Regions from separate parts of the Latilactobacillus sp. genome, predicted to be linked through region 3. Evidence: riboswitches for the same ligand, from Rfam matches in the RefSeq annotation. Region 3 holds a riboswitch; each other region holds the start of a gene.
The links. Region 3 has a riboswitch for thiamine pyrophosphate ahead of thiM (hydroxyethylthiazole kinase). Riboswitches for the same ligand answer to the same signal wherever they lie in the genome.
Positions count from the first base shown of each region.

Region 1: another riboswitch for thiamine pyrophosphate. It lies ahead of tenA (thiaminase II); the one in region 3 lies ahead of thiM (hydroxyethylthiazole kinase).
Region 2: another riboswitch for thiamine pyrophosphate. It lies ahead of thiT (energy-coupled thiamine transporter ThiT); the one in region 3 lies ahead of thiM (hydroxyethylthiazole kinase).

Region 1 is NZ_JAMQEX010000001.1:88,523-93,630, reverse strand. It holds gene rnjA (ribonuclease J1) at 1-821, shown strand, start outside; gene NDN60_RS00510 (diacylglycerol/lipid kinase family protein) at 955-1,920, shown strand; gene thiW (energy coupling factor transporter S component ThiW) at 1,952-2,458, opposite strand; gene tenA (thiaminase II) at 2,451-3,134, opposite strand; TPP riboswitch at 3,247-3,336, opposite strand; gene NDN60_RS00495 (GNAT family N-acetyltransferase) at 3,401-3,649, opposite strand; gene NDN60_RS00490 (NUDIX hydrolase) at 3,984-4,484, opposite strand; gene folP (dihydropteroate synthase) at 4,481-5,108, opposite strand, start outside.
Region 2 is NZ_JAMQEX010000001.1:221,340-226,447, reverse strand. It holds gene xerS (tyrosine recombinase XerS) at 301-1,359, shown strand; TPP riboswitch at 1,426-1,524, shown strand; gene thiT (energy-coupled thiamine transporter ThiT) at 1,573-2,175, shown strand; gene NDN60_RS01115 (heavy metal translocating P-type ATPase) at 2,215-4,008, opposite strand; gene NDN60_RS01110 (hypothetical protein) at 4,109-4,462, opposite strand; gene NDN60_RS01105 (manganese-dependent inorganic pyrophosphatase) at 4,519-5,108, opposite strand, start outside.
Region 3 is NZ_JAMQEX010000005.1:34,149-39,256, reverse strand. It holds gene NDN60_RS03885 (putative hydroxymethylpyrimidine transporter CytX) at 1-351, opposite strand, end outside; gene thiE (thiamine phosphate synthase) at 341-1,015, opposite strand; gene thiD (bifunctional hydroxymethylpyrimidine kinase/phosphomethylpyrimidine kinase) at 1,008-1,820, opposite strand; gene thiM (hydroxyethylthiazole kinase) at 1,813-2,622, opposite strand; TPP riboswitch at 2,694-2,799, opposite strand; gene nagE (N-acetylglucosamine-specific PTS transporter subunit IIBC) at 3,028-5,046, shown strand; gene NDN60_RS03860 (DUF1002 domain-containing protein) at 5,106-5,108, opposite strand, start outside.

The DNA of each region.
Region 1 (5,108 bases), on a different contig from region 3:
ACTCATTACCTGCTGATAAAGTGATGATTATCTGTACGGGTTCTCAAGGCGAACCAATGGCCGCTTTGAGCCGGATTGCTAACGGTACTCACCGTCAGATTTCAATCCAACCTGGCGATACAGTTGTTTTCTCAAGTAATCCAATTCCTGGGAATACAACGAGCGTTAACCACGTTATCAATAAGCTTTCTGAAGCAGGCGCTGAAGTTATTCATGGTAAGGTCAACAACATTCATACTTCTGGTCATGGTGGCCAAGAAGAACAAAAATTAATGTTGCGTTTAATGAAACCTAAGTTCTTCATGCCTTGTCATGGTGAATACCGGATGCAAAAGATTCATACCGAACTCGCCCAACAATGTGGCGTTGAACCGGATAATTGTTTCATCCTTGAAAATGGTGATGTCTTAGCCTTAACCGCTGACTCAGCACATGTTGCTGGCCATTTCAGTGCCGACGATGTTTATGTAGATGGTAACGGGATTGGTGATATCGGTAACGTTGTCCTTCGCGATCGTAAAATGCTTTCTGAAGAAGGCTTGGTCGTGGTTGTCGCAACGATTAACTTCGGTGAGAAAAACATTCTTGCCGGTCCTGATATCCTTTCACGGGGGTTTGTCTATATGCGTGAATCTGGTGAATTGATCAGCGAAGCCCAACGACGGGTTTTCAGAATGATCGTCAACACGTTCAATGCTAACGACAAGGTCACTGAAAACCAAGTCCGAGAAGCAATCATCGATGGCCTTCAAGATTTCTTATTTGAAAAGACGGAACGCCATCCGATGATTTTACCAATGATCATTCAAAGTAATGAATAAAACCTTTAAGGGCGATACAAACTCACGTTTGTATCGCCCTTTTTTTTAATTCTTATCAAAAATTTAGGTAGTAAAACTTGTCATTTCCCGCTATAATATACACCGAATATCTTTTCTGAAAGGGGGTATCCGAATGGCTGATACGCCACATTTTTATATTATTTTAAATCAAGTTGCTGGTACTGGCCAAGCTCAGAAGATTTGGCCGCAAATCGAAACTGCCCTCAAGCAACGCGGTATTTCATATGAATTACAAATTTCTAGCTATCCCGGTCATACCACTCGGATTGCCTACCAATTTGCCCGTTTTAAACGAACGAATCAAGTTTTGTTGATTGTCGGCGGTGATGGTACTTTAAACCAAGCCATTAATGGGGTCCAAAGTGCCGGTAAACATGATATCCCCATCGCATATTTACCTTGTGGCTCTGGTAATGATTTCGCGCGTGGAATTGGCTTAAATAGCGATCCACTACAAGCGCTCGAACAGATTCTTGCAGCTACCGCCCCCGTCAATATCGATTTGGGTGTCTATCACGATGCTCTCAAGAACGAGACTGGTTATTTCGTCAACAATGTCGGTATTGGTTTTGACGCTTCCGTCGTCAGTATCACTAACAACTCTAAAAGCAAACGCTTCTTAAATAAATGCCATCTCGGCTCCTTATCTTACGTCTTCTCGCTAATCCAGGCCTTTACATCGCAAGATGCTTTCCAAGTGACCGTCAAGGCCAACGGATCCGTTAAAAACTTTAGCCGTGGTTTTCTTGTCACAACCACGAATCATCCTTACTTTGGCAGTGGTGTTCCCATCATGCCTTCTGCCCGCGTCGATGATCAAAAACTCGACCTCGTGGTGATTGAAAAGTTGAACGTTTTCTTCTTCTGCTACCTATTCATCATGATGCTAATGGGCAAACACACCCGCTATAAGACGGTTCATCATTTTAGAACTGATGATCTTGTCATTCGAACCCAAACGTTAGAATTTGGCCAAGTCGATGGCGAAGAAATGGGTAGTCGCGCATTTGATATGCACTTCAAGGTCACATCCCAACCCTTCTGGCTAACAACAACTAAAACAGAACAATTCAAATAAGCTTTTACAAATTAAAGAAGAACAACGCCATTTAACGTTGTTCTTCTTTTTTATTACCTATAAAAATCGTGGTTTCCTTTAATTTAAGCCAGGATAACCCAGCAATTAGGCTGCCCGAAATGGCGCCGCCAAAAAAGCGTGGTGTGTAAACGAACCAAAATAAACCACTAGCACTACCGGTAAACCAAATCATAACGGGATAAGAAAGTAACGAGCCGATTAAACCCGTTCCTAAAATTTCGCCTGCAATTGCCCAGCCAATATGCCCGCCATAGCGATAACCAAGGCCAGCTAATAAAGCGCCAAAAAAAGCCCCCGTTAAGGCTAAAGGTGGAATCCCCAGTAACATCATTCTTAAAACGGCCGTCACTAACGCCATCACGGTTGCATAAATTGGCCCCATCAACACTGCCGCTGTAACGTTCAGAACACTCGACATCGGTGCCATGCCTTCAATGCGAAATAACGGCGATAAGACGACATCTAGTGCAATCATCATCGCAAGGATGGTTAATCGTTTCGTTCGTCTATTATTCATCGTATTCGTCCCCACGCAACCATTGTTCCTTACGATAAGCCATCTCCCAAAAATGATATTCCAATTGGCTGCTACGAACAAACGCCTGCACCATTTTAACCTGATCTTCCGCTGAACTGGCTGCATACAAGCGATTTAAAACAGTGCCCATCATTTGAATTTCATCCTGCAATTCAGCCATCGTGTAGGTTTCAATCCAGCGTTGATAATATGGATTAGGTGAAGCCGGCTGTTGACTTAAAGCCATTCCGATATCACCGTATAACCAAGCACATGGGTATAAACCAGCCGCCGCGATGGCGGGGTTATCCGCAAATAATTGCCGATACATATGAGCAACATAGTGATCAGTTGTCGGCGCAATGGGCGTCGCTCGAACCTCAGCAGCCGTTATTTTTAAAGCTTCAAAGAATTGTTCCCGAACGATCATTTCACCATCTTTCAAACCAGTTGCGCTTAGTGTCATCAACGCTTTTAATTCTTGATCCTGACAGTGATCGGCGACGATTTGATGTAACTTTCTGAAATGACGAAGATAATAATGATCTTGAATCAAATAATACCGAAATATTTCTTCTGGCAGCGTCCCCGCTTGCAATTGAACGATAAACGGATGACGTAAACTACCTTGCCAATATGGTGCAGCTTCTTTACGAACAATACTTGTAAATGACATGTTGCCCCTCCTGTACGAATTGAAATCAATTCACTTCTGGGGCCACTTGACAAGCACTCAAAATACCCGCCAATTAAAAATTGACGGGTACCAAAATAAGCACGTTTAATCAACAAACGACACGACATTTCCCTGCGCTAGTCCTAACTATATCAGGTTCAATGGGTATAATCTCAGCTCTTAGGCACCCCAGATGCGTTATTCAATTATGGCTTCATTATAGCACGGATGGAAGCGGTTATTCACTAAAATCATCATCAAGTGACTCAGTCTACTGATGATTGCTCTTTCTCCATAACAAAGTTGGTCAATAAAACACCTTGCCGTGCTACTTGTTGTTCTCGAATCACCTGATAGCCCCGACTTTCGAAAAACGGTCTGGCTGTAATCGAAGCATGCGTGATAACTCGGCCTGCAACAGCCTGCTCGAGCTGATGACAGATAGCAGTCGCTACGCCTCTTCTTTGATAATCGGCATGGACAAATAACCGATCGAGGTAGCCAGCTTGATCAATATCTCCAAAACCAATCAGGTTATCATTTTCAAGTGCAACAACACTGAAATGTGATTACAGCGATTGATCCCACTGCTTTAAATCAGGCTCACCAGTGGCCCATACAGCCAACTGCGCTTTCGTATAATCGCCAGCATTCACTGTATGCACTCTTATAAAACAACTCTGCGACTGCTTGACAATCCCCCGGCTGATAGCGTCTAATCTCCAATTATTTAGTCCCTCTTTAATCTTTTTCTTCATGTCTAATTGTAATCGTCATTTGTTTCTCCTAGTAATAATTCTTTTAATTTTTAAAAAATATCTGGCTTATCGGTAAAGATAAGCCCTCACCTCATTGAAGTTTAAAATAGGGTTGAAATTCCGCCGGCACTTCATCTTGTGAAACCCATTGATTGGGGAGCTCGGCCGCTGCACTTGGCTGCTTGCTTGCAGTGATTAAATAACGATAATCAATGTGCATGTGGGCTGCTTGCTTTTTCAATGGGTTATCCGGAATCTTGATCAAATTGGCATCCACCAATTGTGCTTGCTCCCCGACTAGTCCTGTTTCCTCCAATAACTCGCGTAGTGCTGTTTGAACTGGCGTTTCAGACAGTTCAACATGTCCCGCCGGTAACAACCATTGATGCAAGTACGGATGGCGTACCATCAACAACTGATTATTTTTAAATACGAGGGCACTAGCCGATAAATGACATTGATCGTTGACCGCCCGATAAAGGGGCCGTTTTTGTTGGGCCATCAATTCACTAATCGTCTGATACTTTTGCGGATCATTAAACGCTGCTGACTGCTCAGCTAGCCGCTGAATTTGCGTTAACAAATCGTTCATGAGCGCGCCGCCATTAACAGGTCTGCTTGCTGATAGCCTTTGAACAAGTTAATCATTTTATGCGTTGCTAAAACATCGTGCACACGCAGAATACGGGCTCCCTGTTCAATCATCAGTTGTTCCAATAACAGCGTTGAGGTTAAGCGTTCTGCCATCGGATAATCAAATTTGCTTTCCATAAAGCTTTTCCGAGAAATCCCCGCCATGATTGACGCACGATACTTCATTGTCGGTTGAATGCTATTGAGTTTAAACAGATCCAGTGACGCTGTATTTTTAGCGTGTGAAAAACCAACGCCTGGATCCAAAGCAATTTGTTGGCGTGTTAACCCGGCCGCCTCAAGACTCGCTAACGTCTCTTGGTAAAATTGATCGAGTATTTCAAAAACATCATTTTGATAATGGCGGCCATTATACATCGTGACCACTGCGGGCCGGTGTTGGGCGACAACTTCGAGCTTAGCCGGTTTATCGAAACCATCGATATCATTCAGAATTGGCACGCCGCTTGCGACTGCCCGTTGCATAACATCCGCATTATTGGTATCAACTGCCAATATCGCGTTGGGCCATTCCTGTTGCACTGCCGCAATCACGGGTGCAATCCGTTGCCATTCTTCATCA
Region 2 (5,108 bases), on a different contig from region 3:
CAAATTGATAATCATTAACATAATCCGAGTTCAATAAAACGCTAATTTGATGCTCAAATTGGCCTAATCATGCTATAAATGCTGTTATATCAACGTTTTAATAGAATGAAAGACCGTTAAACAGGCATTTTATTCGTTTTTAAATGGCTGCTGCAGATGGTCTGAAAACAGATTTATCGGGTTAGTGGTTAAAATTCGCCAAACAAGTGTTGTTAAAATTATGGTTTTAACAACACTTGTAGTATTCTCGCCGCTTTTTTGTTAAAATAACTATAATTCTCTATTAAGGTGGTTTCAATCATGGACCAACAACGTTATCTCGAACTATGTGAACAACGCTTGGCGGATCTTCCCGATTACGTCCGTAAATTTTATATTAATCGGCAAGCCAATGCATACTCCTCTGCAACGCTCTATCAATATCTCCAAGAATACGTCCGCTTCTTCTCCTGGTTAATTGACGAACAAATCGTTACTGTTCAAACGACTAAGGATATCCCTCTTGTTGCGCTTGATAAGATGAAATTAGAAGATATCGAACTCTATAAGATCTTTTTAATGAATAAACGAAAAGTAAATAATCACAAGCTCTCCTTTCAGGCTGTTAATCGCTCTATCAACGCTTTGAATGCGCTCTGGTACTTCCTGACGATTGAAGCCGAACAAGCTGATGGCGAACCTTATTTTTACCGGAACGTCATGAAAAAAGTTAAACTCCTGAAATCTTCCGAGACAATGGCCACTCGTTCCCGCCATATCGGTCAAAAGTTGCTCACCGGCGATAAAAAACACGACTTCATTACCTTTATGCAAGTCGACTATCCCAGTGCGCTCTCTAATCGCCAACTCGCTTCTTATAAGCAAAATTGTGAACGAGATATTGCGATTTGCGTATTGGCACTCACTACCGGCATTCGTCTTTCCGAACTCGCCCAAGCTAACGTTTCTGATTTAAACCTTGAACAACTAACAATTACGGTTATTCGCAAAGGCGGTCAACAAGATACCGTGCCGATCGCACCTTGGGGTTTACCTTATCTGCAAGATTACGTTCAAATCCGGCAACAACGCTATTTAGCCGCTAACGAACGGGCCTTATTTGTCACAAAGTATCGCGGTCAAGCGAAGCGAATCAGTAACTATGCCATTGAAAAACTGGTAGCTAAGTACTCTGAAGCTTTTGGCGTTCGACTAACGCCGCATAAATTCCGTCATACACTCGCAACCGATCTGATGTCAGCGACCCACAGCGAAACGATCGTAGCGACCCAATTGGGCCAAACCACCACGCAGGCCACCCATTTGTATACGCACGTGGTTGATGACGAACAGCGCTCGGCAATGGATAAGCTCGAATGAAGCTTGATTGCTTGACATCTTTGTTGTATCCGGTATACTGAAAACGTTCTTAAAATTTAAATATTAACCATCGCAAAGGGGAGCCATTGGCTGAGAGTGATTAGATGATCAGACCCTTCGAACCTGTTTGTTAAGACAAGCGTAGGAATTGTGATGGAGTTGAGACTTTAACTCCTTTTTTGTGTTGGTTAACCAAGAAAAGGGGTTATTTTTATGCAACATCAACGGTTATTGATTCAAATTGAAGGGGCCATTATCGCGGCATTTGCGATGGCTCTGGAATATATTCCGCATACTGTAGGGCCATCAGCGATTGAGGTTTCCTTTGGGATTATCCCCATTATTATCTATAGTCTCCGTCGCGGCGCCGCGGCTGGGATGGTTTCGGGTTTAATCTGGGGCCTTTTAGACCTCGTCTTACGAGGCCTCGGCAACGGGAGCGTTCTCAATGTTTGGCAAGGATTACTTGAATTTACGATTGCCTTCATGGTCGTTGGCCTAGCTGGCGTTTTACAAAAACCAGTTCAAGCAAGTATCCAACAAAATACCAAAGTAAAAACGATTGCGCTCCTTTGGTCCGCAGCTTTCATTGGTACTTTCGCCAAATACTTCTGCCACTTCTTAGCTGGGGCCATCTACTGGGGCTCATACGCGCCTAAAGGAATGAATGCTTGGCTCTATTCATTAACTGTGAATGGCGGTAGTTTCGTTGCCGGCTTCATCTTAAATGGTATCGTCTTTGGGATTTTATTAGCGATGATTCCGAAACTATACCTCCCAAAAGATATGTTTTTAAAAGTGCAATCTGAAAAATAGTTAACAATACAAAAAAGAGGCCCTCAGCGACCTCTTTTTTTAATGGTCATTTCTAGCACGTAATGCGTATAAAATCGAAACTGTGTCGACAACTTCTTGGAATAAGGCCCCAATTAAAGCTGGCACGACACCGGTACTGGCAATCAACATCAATCCGATACAGATGAAGATCCCAATCAAAACGGACTGGCGCGCCACCCGCATTGTATCCCGTGCAATCGTGATGGCGCCACTAACCCGACTCAAATCATCCTTTAAAATGACGACATCTGCGGATTCGCTCGCTGCTGTGGCACCGTGAGCACCCATCGCAATTCCGACATCGGCACTCGCTAAGGATGGTGCGTCGTTAACACCATCGCCAACCATGATTATCGGCCGCTGCTCCGGCGTGACATTATTGATGAGTCGAATCTTATCGGCAGGCAAACACCCAGCGTGAACTTCATCAATGCCAACTTGAGCCGCAATCTCTTTAGCGGTTGTCGCCTGATCCCCTGTGAGCATCATTAAGCGCTGTAAACCGAGCTGATGGAGCGTTGACATCGTTTGAGGCGCTTCCTGGCGAAGATGGTCGATAAATGTGATATAGCCCGCATAACGCCCGTCAATGCCAATGTAGACAGTTGTCTGTGTCTGGGATTGTTTAGCTTGGTCAGGCGCCACAAATTCAAATTTACCGACTTGAACCGTCTGTCCAGATGCTAATTGGGCAGTCACACCAGCACCTGTCATTTCTTTTAAACTAATAATTTCTAATAATTGCGCTGCTGGGACGACTTGTAGTAAGGAACGAGCCAGAATATGGGCCGAAGCTTGTTCAGCACTGGCTGCTAAACGACATAACTCCGATGGTTCAATATCAATCATCGGTACAACTTGATCCACGGTTAATTGGCCATTCGTAATCGTGCCGGTTTTATCAAAAGCAGCTGATTTGGCCAACGCCAATTTTTCAATTGTCGTCCCCGTTTTGACGATAATCCCATTCCGGCTGGCACGACTCATACCTGAGATAAGCGCAATCGGTGCCGCGAGAATCAACGGGCATGGCGACGCGACCACCAAGACCTCGGCAAAGCGCACAGGGTCTTTTGAGAGCCACCATGCCACCCCTGCAATCAAATACGCCACTAATGTAAATGGTACGGCATAGCGATCCGCTAAACGAACAAAATGGGCAGGTTGTGCTGCTGAGCTTTCAACCAGTTTAACAATTGCTTGATACTGACTGTTAATAGCTAATTGATCGACCACCATCGTGATTGATGTCTCACCATTTACTGACCCTGACATAATTGGCTCATTGATTGTTCTTTCAACTGGGCGTGATTCACCGGTTAGAGACGATTCATCAAACAGCGATGACCCCTCAATGATATGACCGTCAACCGGAACCAGTTCTCCTGGCTTCACAACAACTTGATCATTGACTTGGAGTTCGTCGACAGCAACATCGACAAGTCCGTCACCACGCATTAAATGCGCGTCCTGGGGCGAGTTGTCCAATAATGATTTTAATTCCCGCCCTGCTTTATGCGCGGCGTAATCTTCCAGGGAATCGCCGCCTGTTAACATTACGAGGACCATCAAGGCAGCCCAATATTCACCAACAGCGAGTGTTGCAATGATCGCCGTAATGGCTAGTAAATCAACACCATATCGACCTGATTTTAAAGTGCGAATCATCTCAATCAGCATCGATAACGCGACTAACCCCCCAGCTAGACTAACTAATACTTGGGCCCACAGTGGTTGTTGACATAAAAAGGCTAATATTAATGCGGTAATCCCAACCACAATTGTGAGCACTAATTTCAACGTATGTTTCATCATTATCGGCCTCCTTGTGAATTCCATTACATTATAACATGTTCATTGTCAGATTAGAATTATTATCATCTGTAAAAAAGACACAAAAAAACCCATCATATTATTGATGGGTCTCATTTACAGAAAGTTGTGCCATAATAGCTGTCCGAATGGATGTCATTGCTGCTATTAATGTTGTCATCCGCTTAATTACAGGCGATGTCTTTTTTTGGTTAGCCAACGCTTTTTCGGTTTTATGGATGATTGACTCAATCGGTGCCTGTGCCCTGACCAATGCTTCAGCAGTTATATCTGTGCGCCCATTCAATAAATCACGACCAACTTCCAATGCGTGAATTCTATTTTTTAATAAAGTAAATTGGGCGGACCCTTCTCCAAATTTTAGCTGGCTCTTTTGACAATTTCGAATTGTCGCTTCAATCACTTGAATTGCCTTTGTTACTTCCTCAGTCATCTGTTGCTCCTAACAAAAAAATAAAGCCCCGCAGGACTTTATCTTCTTAATTGCTATTAAAATGCTGCTGTTAATTGTGGGACAACTTGTTTCTTACGTGACACAACACCGGCTAATTGCGCACGATGGTTGTTTAAGGTCACATCAAAAGCCTTTTCGAAGGCTTCAGCTGGTTCGCCGATAACAAGCGCTTCTGAGTTACTGTTTAAGATGTCAGTAACCAAAAGTACGAATAAGTCGTAACCGTTAGCTTTGTTGTCTGCTTCGATAGCAGCTTCAAAAGCAGCTTGGCGTTTGAAGACCGCTTCGATATCAACTGTGTTAACTTGATCGATACGAACTTTTTTACCAGCCATATCGAATGTTTTAGCATCAGCTTCAATTAATTCAGCTTCGCTCTTATCATCTAAGTTAGTACCAGCTTTTAACATTTCAAGACCATATGATTCAAAATCAACATCTGCAATTTCTGCTAATGTCTTGATAGCAATCCGATCTTTTTCAGTTGTTGTTGGTGATTTCATCAACAATGTATCTGAAATGATGGCACTCATCATTAAACCAGCTAGTTGTGCAGGGATTTCAATCTTATTTTCGTTGAACATTGATAAAAGAATCGTGCTGGTACAGCCAACTGGTTCCGCAC
Region 3 (5,108 bases):
ATTCATCAGATAACTGAGGTGAGTCAGCTTGAGTTGCTGCATGGCTTGGGCGGCATTAGCAATCATGATGCCAGTCCACCCAATTAATTGAATGACGTTTAAAATCGCAAAGAGGATAAAACCGATTTTACCGTAAATTGGGTCTGTTAACTCAATCGCGTTTTGATGACGCGTGCCACCGAGAAAACTAGCCGGTAATAGCAATAAAAAGGCACCAATCAGGTGACCAATGATAATGGCTAGACTGCCTTTGACGAGACCAAGGGGCGCAATGAGTGTCCCAGTGATGATTTCCGCAATTGAAATAGCCGCTCCAAACCAGAGTAGGAATTGATTATGATTAACTTTCATGATTATTCCCTTCTGAGCTCTGCCAAGGTTGGTTTAATAGTTGGATTGCTTGGGGAATATTTTTAGCCTGTGTAATAGCAGAAATCACGGCCGCCCCCGCAACACCGGTCTCAGCAACTTGTTGGCAGTTTTTTAAACTAATGCCCCCAATTGCGACAACCGGTAACTGGCTGAGTTGCGTGAATGTTTTTAGTTGTGCTAAACCGAGTGGTGTTTTGGCATCTTCTTTAGAATTCGTCGGAAAGATGGGGCCTACACCAATATAATCGAGCGCCGGTTGTTGATGACTGCTTAGGATTTCTTGAGCAGTATGACAGGATAGCCCGGTAATTAGGCCGTGTTGCTTGGCAACTTCAATTTTAGGCCATGGTTGATCAGATTGCCCAACATGGAGTCCGTCTGCTTGCAAATCTAAAGCTAATTCTAAGCGATCATCGATAATAAAAGGCACGTGATAAGTACGACAAAGTGCTTGCGCCTTTTTGGCGTAGTCGGACCGCATTGCGTCAGTTGGTAAGCTATTTGGGCCCTTATCTCTGAATTGAAAGCAAGTAATCCCAGCTTGTAAAGCCTGGTCAAGTATAGGTAAAAAGTTTTCTCGACCAGTATCTTGTGTACCAGCCACTAAATAAGTTTGGAGTATTTCCTGGGCAATATTAGTCATGTTCAACCTCCTGATAAGCCCAATGATTTGTGGGGCCGTGACCGTGGCCGACTGCAATTGGATTGGCAATGGCCGCTTGAATGAAGGCTTTACTAATCTGAATGGCTTTTTTGAGTGGGACTTGTTTAGCTAGCTCGGCGGTTAGACAAGCCGAGAAGGTGTCACCAGTGCCGTGGGTGCGAACGGTCGCAATCCGTGGTGTGTTTAACCAGTCGTCACTACCATCAGCGTAGAGAACGTAATCACAGGCTTGGTCACTATTATCGAGATGGCCACCTTTAATGATGATATTTTTAGCACCCATTTTTTGCAGTTGCGTTGCGGCGATTTTAAAATCGGCAGTTGTTTGAATTTTTTGACCGGTTAACACCTCTGCTTCTGGTAGGTTAGGTGTTAAGACAGTTGCCAAAGGTAAGAGTTCTGATCGTAAGGTGTCAATGGCGGAGTCGGCTAGTAGAGAGGCACCACCTTTTGCAATCATAACCGGATCGAGTGTTAAGGGGCCAAAGTCGAAGCGCCGGAGGTTTTGGGCAACGACGGCGACGTGCTCAGCATCGGCGAGCATGCCTGTTTTACAGGCTCGGATCTTAAAATCGGCTGCGAGCGATTCAAACTGTTTGGTGACTAGTTCGAGCGGTAGCGGGAAGCTATCTTGAACGCCAATGGTATTTTGGGCCGTAATTGCGACGACCACGTTGGTGGCAAAGACGTGGCGTTCTTGGATGGTTTTAATGTCGGCTTGCATACCAGCACCGCCACCACTATCTGAACCGGCGATTGTTAAGGCTTGTGGGAAATTATTCATGAGTTAAGACCTCCGTGACTTGTGCATGGTTTTGAATCTCAGTTGCTGTAATGTTAAATAAACGGTCTAATAATTGCGGATAAAAAGAACCAGGTAAAGGCGTTGGCATTGCTTCGGCGACTAATTGCCCGGCAACGGCAAAGGTCGTTGCTGCGTCGATGGCCGCTTGATAAGGATTGTCAGGACTAACGGCGACAAATGCGGCGCAAAGACCAGTTAGCATATCGCCAGAGCCGACGTGGACTTGGAAAAGTGGCGTGCCATTGGCAACTTTAGTCGTGTGATGACCATCAGTGATGATATCGGTTGGACCTGAAAGTAAAATGGTTGTTTGCTGTTTTTTAGCAGCTGTTTGAGCAATTTTTACGAGATCAATTTCGCCATTGCCTGCATCAATACCATTAGCTTGCCAGTCTAAACCAGCTAGATAAGCAATTTCCCCCGCATTTCCGCGGATAATTTGGGGTGCTCCCAATGCTAAGAGTTCATCGATAATTTTCTGACGATAATGAATTGAACCGACTGCGACCGGATCGATGACGACTGGTTTAGCTTGGCGATAAGCTTCAGCCATTAAAGTCTTCATTTGGTGAATGGGTTCAGCGGATAGTGTCCCAATATTGATGCTGAGTGCCTGCGCAATAGCGACCATTTCTGGGGCCTCTTCAGGATCACTAGACATGATTGGAGATGCACCGATTATATTTTGAACATTGGCGACTTGATCGACCGTGACGCTGTTGGCAACGTTGGTGATAATCGGGTTAGCTTGTTTTATCTGGTCTAACAGTGTCTTTGACATGCAAAAAACCTCCCTTAAAATCAAAAAAACCACTTTTAGATGCACGAATGCATAGAAAAGTGGTGTTGGTTTAATAGAGAAAGGCACTTTCCTACGCAAGTCTGAACTTACAGGTTCAAAGGGATCAGGTTGTACAAACCTATCTCAGTTCTTCTAAGAACACCCCTAGTGCAAAGCGATTAAATTGTACCTTCAGTATACGTCAAATCATTATTTTTGCAACCGTTTTAATTTCAAGGCAATAATTAATGCCGTTATACGGTATAGACCAAAATATTTTCGAATTAAGAAACCGCTTTATTCCGTGACCTTAAAGGTCTATACCGACTATTAAGCGCTTGCTTATCGTTTGCATTAATGATTTAATATTGTTAACGAAATAAATGAATGAATGGAGAACACCTTATGAAGAATTACTTACAACGAATGGGTCGTTCATTAATGTTGCCTGTTGCTGTATTACCAGCAGCCGCAATTTTGATCGGGATTGCTAACTGGGTTGGCAATGGCGATTCAAATGCAAACGTCTTTACAATTTTCCTAGCAGCTGGTGGCGGCGCAATTTTAAACAACTTGCCATTATTATTTGCCGTTGGTCTAGCCCTAGGGATGTCTAAGGATCAGGATGGGGCAGCCGCACTTGCTGGTTTAGTCGCTTTCTTAGTCCCTAAGACCATTTTAGCACCTGCCTCAATTCAAGCGATGCAAGGTTTATCAGATATCGCTGAGGTGAATCCAGCCTTTGGTAAAATCGAAGGTAATGTTTTAATCGGGATTATCGCCGGTTTAATTGCAGCTGCAATGTACAATCGTTTCCACAACGTGAAGTTGCCAATGGCGCTTTCCTTCTTTAGTGGGAAACGTTTGGTGCCAATTATGGCCGCAACAGCAATGATGGTTGTTTCAGCAATCTTGTACTTTGTTTGGCCAGCTGTCTTTACTGTTTTAGTATCATTTGGTGAAGCAATTTCAAAACTAGGCTGGGTTGGTGCCGGTTTATACGGTTTCTTCAACCGTTTATTGATTCCAACTGGTTTACATCACGCCTTGAACTCAGTGTTCTGGTTTGATGTTGCTAACATTAACGATATCGGTAACTTCTTGGGCGGTGCGAAATCACTTGCTGCCGGAACAGCCGTGATTGGTAAAACAGGGATGTACCAAGCTGGTTTCTTCCCAGTCATGATGTTTGGGTTACCTGCTGGTGCCTACGCAATTTACAAGAACGCTCGCCCAGAACGTCGTAAAGCAACAGCTTCATTGATGTTAGCTGCTGGCTTTGCGTCATTCTTTACAGGGGTCACAGAACCACTTGAATTCTCATTTATGTTTGTGGCATGGCCACTCTACGTTCTACATGCAGTATTCACAGGGATTTCATTAGCCGTTGCTGCTTTCTTCCACTGGACAGCCGGCTTCGCATTTAGTGCTGGTTTAGTCGATTATGTTTTAAGTTTGAAAAATCCAGTTGCCAACCAACCATTGATGTTATTGGTTGAAGGCTTAGTCATGGCAGTTATTTACTACTTCGGTTTCAACTTTGCCATCAAGAAATTCAACTTGATGACACCGGGTCGCGAAGCAGATGATGCTGTTGATGAAGATACTGCCGGTGTCGAAACAGATGCTACTGATGACAAATTCATGATTCAAGCAAAACGGATCTACGCTGCAATCGGTGGTAAAGACAATATCAAAGTAATCGATAACTGTACGACTCGTTTGCGTCTACAATTAGAAGACACAGCCAACGTTAACCAACCGGCTATTAAGGCCGCTGGTGCCGCTGGGATTAACGTCTTAGACAAAACCAATATTCAAATTATTATCGGAACAGAAGTTCAATTTGTGGCGGATGCCCTGAAAGAACTTTATAACCACAACACACCAATCGCAACCAGCGCACCAGAACCAGCTGCTGCACCAGTTGAAGCCCCTGTTGATAGTGATATTAACTCAGGTGAGACAGATGTCTTTTACGCAGTTGCAAACGGTGAATTGATTGATATTGAAAATGTTGATGATCCAACTTTTGCACAAAAGATGTTAGGTGACGGCTACGCAGTCGTACCAACTGATGGCAAGATTGTCGCACCAGTTGATGGGACAATCATGACGATTTTCCCAACGAAACATGCGATTGGCATTAAGACGACTAATGGTTTGGAAGTCTTAGTCCACATGGGAATTGATACGGTTGAATTAAACGGTGCACCTTTTGAAGTCGCTGTTGAAGAAGGCCAAACAATCAAGCATGGTGACTTACTGGCAACCGTTGATCTTGATCAAATCGTTGCAGCTGGTAAGCAAACAGCGATGATGGTGATTATTACAAACATGCCAGCAGTTGCTTACATGAAGTTCAATAATATGGGCCAATCAGTCCAAGCTGATACAGTTGCCGTAAAAGCAACCACTAAATAAACAATCAAAAAACGCCTGACGAATTAAGTTCGTCAGGCGTTTTTGTGTGGTATAAATCATTA